DNA from 2 places in the Cytobacillus sp. C11.1 genome. Region 2 is predicted to be linked to the other one. Evidence: riboswitches for the same ligand, from Rfam matches in the RefSeq annotation. Region 2 holds a riboswitch; the other holds the start of a gene.
What was found. Region 2 has a riboswitch for cyclic di-AMP ahead of AC3ZVC_RS14625 (potassium channel family protein). Riboswitches for the same ligand answer to the same signal wherever they lie in the genome.
Positions count from the first base shown of each region.

Region 1: it holds a riboswitch for cyclic di-AMP, as region 2 does, so the genes downstream of both, AC3ZVC_RS01800 (potassium channel family protein) here and AC3ZVC_RS14625 (potassium channel family protein) in region 2, are expected to answer to the same signal.

Region 1 is NZ_CM176935.1:365,975-369,184, reverse strand. Features, by position in the region: gene AC3ZVC_RS01810 (DUF4256 domain-containing protein) at 1-549, shown strand, start outside; gene AC3ZVC_RS01805 (dihydrofolate reductase family protein) at 736-1,299, shown strand; cyclic di-AMP (ydaO/yuaA leader) riboswitch at 1,518-1,666, shown strand; gene AC3ZVC_RS01800 (potassium channel family protein) at 1,744-2,400, shown strand; gene AC3ZVC_RS01795 (TrkH family potassium uptake protein) at 2,402-3,210, shown strand, end outside.
Region 2 is NZ_CM176935.1:2,931,033-2,934,242, forward strand. Features, by position in the region: gene AC3ZVC_RS14615 (endonuclease) at 1-956, shown strand, start outside; gene AC3ZVC_RS14620 (DUF3896 family protein) at 1,121-1,303, shown strand; cyclic di-AMP (ydaO/yuaA leader) riboswitch at 1,402-1,552, shown strand; gene AC3ZVC_RS14625 (potassium channel family protein) at 1,630-2,286, shown strand; gene AC3ZVC_RS14630 (TrkH family potassium uptake protein) at 2,339-3,210, shown strand, end outside.

The DNA.
Region 1 (3,210 bases), 2.4 Mb from region 2:
GAGTTGCCACTAGAAGAACGTGAAGAATTACTCCAAACATTGAAAGCCCGTTTTGAAAAAAATAGGCACCGCCACGAAGGTCTTGAATGGACTAAAATCCAAGCTAAGCTTGAAGCTCATGCGGAAAAAGTGTGGTCGCTCAATGAAATGGAAAGAACTGGCGGTGAACCGGATGTTGTTGGTTATGATCAAGAGAAGGATGAATACATTTTTTATGATTGTTCAGCGGAAAGTCCTAAAGGCCGCAGAAGTGTTTGCTTCGACCGTGAAGCGCTGGAGGCAAGGAAAAAGCATAAACCAGAAAATAACGCGATTGATATGGCCGCTTCCATGGGCATTGAACTTTTAACAGAGGAACAATACCGGGAGCTGCAGAAGCTAGATCATTTCGATATGAAAACGTCGAGCTGGGTGCAAACACCTGCTAATATTAGAAAACTGGGCGGGGCTATCTTTTGTGACCGTCGCTACGACACTGTCTTTATGTACCATAACGGAGCAGATTCCTATTATGGTGCTAGGGGTTTCCGTGGCTCGCTAAGAGTCTGAATTTTGTACAGACAGTCAAAAATAAATTTGATTTTTAAGAACGGATCACCTAGAGAAAGGCTTTCATGTCGCTCTTTTAATATCAGGTGATTACGATAAGAAAGCTCGCCAATCCTGTGCGGGTTTTTTCCTTTTATGGAGCGAAAATTAATATTTAAACAACTAAAAGGAGGCATAACTTTGTCTATGGAGGGAAAGCAGAGAAAAATCATTTTAGATTTAGCAGTTACGTTAGATGGTTTTATTGAAGGGAAAAATGGAGAAGTTGATTGGTGCATAATGGACCCGGACATGGAGTTTAATCATTTCTTAAATCAAATTGATGCCATTTTATATGGAAGAAAGAGTTATGAACTATGGGGGCAATTTACTCCAGAAATAGAAGATGCAGAAACTGAAAAAGAAATGTGGGAAGCAGTTCATAGCAAACAAAAATATGTGTTTTCCAGATCGCTTAAAGGGACGGATAATCAAGCGATATTTATAAATGATCAGATAGTGGAAGAAGTCAATAAGTTAAAGAATAAGCCTGGTAAAGACATTTGGTTATATGGTGGAGCCAGCCTTATTACCAGTTTTATTAATTTAGGGCTTGTTGATGAGTTTAGAATATCTGTTCATCCTGTTATTTTGGGAGAAGGAAAACCGTTGTTTAATGATATACAAAAGAGATTAAATTTGAAATTGGTTCATACAAGGTCGTTCTCCTCAGGCGTTGTCCAGTTAATCTATCATTTGAATAGGGATTGATTATTTTTTGTATTAAGGGTGTGGGGTTCTTTCATTCCAGCCAATTATTATTATGTTATTCATCGGTTTATTAGCAGGCATTTTTTAAGCCCTTAGGCTAAATATTATTATCTTTATGTAAGCGCTTTGCAGAATTATTAAACTGCCATTGATAAGTTTTATTAAATAGTATTGACACCAGAAAATAAAAGGAGTAATTTAAATTTATTATTTTTTATATATACCTTAAGCTGAATCTTTTGAGCGGGGGAACCAATTCTGATAAACCATGTTTATCTTGGGGTGAATCTTGGCAAATTAAGCTGAGAAGGGATACTCTCAATCCCTAATCCGACAGCTAACTCCGTAAGCGCTACTGAGAGAAGGGTTAATGCTGCCATTGACCATTCTTTTATTAAGAATGGTCTTTTTTGTGTTCATTTTTAGAAAGGAAGGGAATTTGTTATGAAAAAGCAATATGCTGTATTTGGTTTAGGGCGATTTGGCGGCAGCCTGGTTAAAGAATTTCATGAATTGGGTGCTGAGGTTTTAGCAATAGATATTGATCAGGAAAAAGTGAATCTCTATTCCCAGTTTGTTACCTTTGCTGTTCAAATTAATGGGATTGACGAAGAAGCTTTGAAGCAAGTGGGTGTTAGAAACATAGATCATGCTTTTGTATCTTTTGGAGAAAATATCGAATCGAGCATCCTGACTTCATTGGTATTGAAAGAAATAGGGATACCGCAAGTATGGGCAAAAGCGCATAACGAGTACCACGCAAGAGTCCTTGAAAAAATAGGTGTGGACCGTGTCATTCATCCGGAAAGGGATATGGCAAAAAGGATAGCGAACCATATTGTTTCAGATAAAATTATTGATTACATTGAGCTATCAGAGGATTACAGTATGGTTGAAATTATTGCTTCCAAAAAGGTTCATAATAGATCGCTAATAGAACTTGATATTAGAGCAAAATACGGGTGCAATATTGTTGGGATTCAAAGAGGAAAAGAAATTATCGTGTCCCCATCAGCCGAGGAGGTCATTTTAAAGGATGACGTTTTGATCGTTATGGGTCATAACAAAGATATTAACCGATTTGAGAAAGAAGGAGTGTAGTGTGAAGAAGGGGATAATCAAACTTAACCCATCTCAGCTGCTTATTTTAGTTTTTGCTATATGTATAGTGTTAGGAACCCTTTTACTTAAGCTGCCTTTTGCAGCGACCGAATCAGTAAGCTGGATAGATGCACTGTTTACCGCTACATCAGCCATGACAGTAACCGGACTTGCCGTTGTGGATACGGAAACTGCCTACACCCTTTTCGGAGAGATCGTTATTGTTTCCTTAATACAGCTAGGCGGGCTGGGAATCATGTCTTTTGCTATTCTCATTTATATGGTGCTTGGCAAAAAGATTGGAATTAAGGAGCGCTTAATCGTCCAGCAGGCATTAAATCAAACCTCTATTGGAGGAGTTATTTATCTAGTTAGAAATTTATTTATATTTTCCATTATTATTGAACTTGTAGCCATGGTGTTTTTATCACTTAGATGGGTGCCTGAGTTTGGATGGGGAAAAGGCTTGTATTATAGTTTTTTTCATTCTATTTCAGCCTTCAATAATGCCGGGTTTGCTTTGTGGTCAGACAGCCTGATGGGCTATGTGGGTGATCCGGTGATAAACATTGTCATTACATTATTATTTATTATTGGCGGAATTGGTTTTACTGTGTTAGCAGATATATGGAACAAGAAGGAATTTCGAAAAATGAGCCTTCATTCCAAAATGATGGTAATCGGAACATTTGTTATTAATGTTGTAGCCATGTTCATTATTTTTGCGCTGGAGTACAATAATCCAAACACACTCGGGGGATTAAATTCCTGGGGAGAAAAGCTGTGGGCTTCTTATTTCCAGGCGGTAAC
Region 2 (3,210 bases):
CCAATACGGTTATAACAAGCGGTTTTCCAAATGACTATGCTTTGGCACTTGCAGATAGTCCATCAGAGAGCAATACGGCAAACATGATTTATGTTCAAATCCCCTCATCATTTCGTTCTGCTTTTGGTTTAAGATCGACTCCAGCCTTAATGGGAAAGCAGATTAAGGTTACCGGCACTCTTACTGCTTATTTTTCTCACCCTGGACTGAAAAATGGAACAGCTTTTGAACTTCAAGGAGATGGGGTAACACCACCTGAGCCAGAACCTGCTGATGGTTATTATGATGCTGCGGACGGAAAAACAGGAGAGGCGTTAAAAACGGCACTCCACAATATCATTGACGACCACATAGAGATCTCTTATTCAAATGTATGGGATGCACTTCGGGAAACAGATGAAGATCCGAATAATCCCAATAATGTTCTCCTTCTTTATACAGGTCGCTCACAAGGCAAGTTCACCAATGGGACAGGAGTTAATGACTGGAATCGGGAACATGTTTGGGCAAAATCACATGGAGACTTTGGCACAGCCATGGGTGCTGGAACTGACTTGCATCATTTGCGGCCGACAGACGTATCAGTTAATAGCTCCAGAAGCAATCTTGACTTTGATAATGGCGGCATTCAGCATTCAGAGGCAATTGGCAACTATTACGACTCAGATTCGTGGGAGCCAAGGGATAATGTAAAAGGTGATGTAGCGCGGATGCTATTTTACATGGCCGTCCGTTATGAAGGGGATAGCGGAGAAATTGATTTAGAGTTAAATAACCAGGTTAATAATGGATCTGTACCATATCATGGAAAAATGTCTGTTTTACTGCAATGGCATAAAGAGGATCCAGTCGATAATTTAGAGCGAAGAAGAAACGAAATTATCTACACGGACTACCAGCACAACCGCAATCCATTTATTGATCATCCTGAATGGGCATCAGCTATCTGGGAATAAGATTTATGAATGGCGCTTTCTTGAAAAGGAAGTGTCTTTTTTTAGATAAGATTCACAAATCCTCAATATATTCTGATAACTGGAGTGGAATCTGGCATTATAATAAAGATAGAAAGGAAGGCGGTTTCATATTTCCTTTTAATAAATATTTAGGGGTGATGGATATGAACTACTTAGAAGTTAAAGAAAAACTAGAAGCTACCAAGGTAGAATTAATGAATAAAATGAATGACCCAAATGTAGTGGATGAAGAAAAAGAGAAGCTTCAAAACACCATTGCCAATTATGAGTACATGATCGAATTAACGGATATGAATCATTTTGAACGCGAGAAAGTCGTTCATTAAGGAGGCGGATATTGACTCGCCTCCTTTTTTTATTAAATAAAGAAATATGTTGACAACGGAACAGCACGGGAGTAATTTATATTTATCAATTTCATAAACAGACCTTTTTGCTGAATCCTTTATGAGCGGGGGAACCATTTTTGATAAACCTGGTTTATCTTGGGGTGAATCTTAGCATATTAAGTTAAGAAGGGATACTCTCAATCCCTAATCCGACAGCTAACTCCGTAAGCCGAATCGAGAGAAGGGTTAATGATAACCATTGACTATTCTTTTTTTAAGAGTGGTCTTTTTGTGCTTATTTTTAAAAGAAGGGAAATTCTTTAATGAAAAAACAATACGCTGTGTTTGGTTTGGGACGTTTTGGAGGCAGTTTGGTAAAAGAGTTCTATGATATGGGTGTAGAAGTTTTGGCAATTGATGTAGACCAGGAAAAAGTGCACCAATACGCTCAGTTTGTGACTTATGCGGTACAAATCAATGGCATTGACGAAGCTGCCATTAAACAAGCAGGAATTAGAAATATTGACCATGCCTTTGTTTCCTTTGGGGAAAATATTGAATCAAGCATTTTAACATCATTGTTGTTAAAGGAGATGGGAATTCCACAGGTTTGGGCCAAAGCGCATAATGAATATCATGCAAGAGTTCTTGAGAAAATTGGTGTTGATCGAGTGATTCACCCTGAGAGGGATATGGCGAAACGAATTGCCCACCATATTGTTTCGGATAAGATAATTGATTATATAGAACTCTCGGAGGACTACAGTATGGTGGAAATTATTGCTTCAGAGAAAATCCATAATAAATCCTTATTAGATTTAGACATACGCGCAAAGTATGGATGTAACATTGTTGGGATCCAGCGCGGAAAAGAGATTATCGTATCACCGCCAGCTGAGGAAATTATTTTAAAAGGCGATGTACTCATCGTGATGGGCCATAACAGAGATATCAGCAGGTTTGAAAGAATAGGGGTATAGGGCGGTCTTAGAGCTGAAAAGCATATTAACACATTATTAATCTAAGGAGTTAATGATTATGAATAAGGGACCAAGAAGAATGGAACGGCCCACCACGTGGATCAGAATGAATCCTGCCCAGGCTTTGTCGATTGGATTTCTTTGCCTGATTGCTGTGGGAACGCTGCTGCTTATGCTTCCTTTTGCTACCAAAGATAGGCACCATTTGTCTTTTATTGATGCCTTGTTTGAAGCAACCTCTGCTGTCTGTGTAACCGGCTTGGTAGTAGTGGATACCGAAACAACCTTTACTACGTTTGGCCAGGTTGTTTTAATGATCCTTATCCAGATTGGCGGCCTCGGTTTTATGACATTTGGCGTTCTCATTGCTATCATGATGGGGAAGAACATTGGCTTGAAAGGAAGGCTGATGATTCAGGAATCTTTAAATCAGCTTTCTATTGAGGGCATGGTACGGCTCGTAAAATTTGTTGTTGGCTTCACGCTGTTAATTGAAGCAATCGGTGCAATTATATTATCTATTCGCTGGGCAGCTGATTTTGGGTTTCCGCGTTCTATATACTATGGTGTTTTTCACTCAGTATCGGCCTTTAATAATGCAGGGTTTGATATTATGGGCGAGTTCAGAAGTGTAACGGAATACGTTGGCGACTTTACCGTTATACTGACGCTCAGCTTTCTTTTTATAATCGGGGGAATTGGCTATATCGTTGTGCTTGATATTAAAAGAAACAGAAGTCTAAAGAGGCTTTCTTTGCATACAAAACTTGTTCTGCTGATGACACTTATCCTTAATTTATTAGGAGCCATTTTTATTTTTGCGCTTGAATATAGTAATCCCGGAACTTTAGGCGATTTGTCTTTAAAAGATAAAATACTGGGTGCTTATTTTCATGGGGTTGTTCCCAGGACTGCAGGATTTAA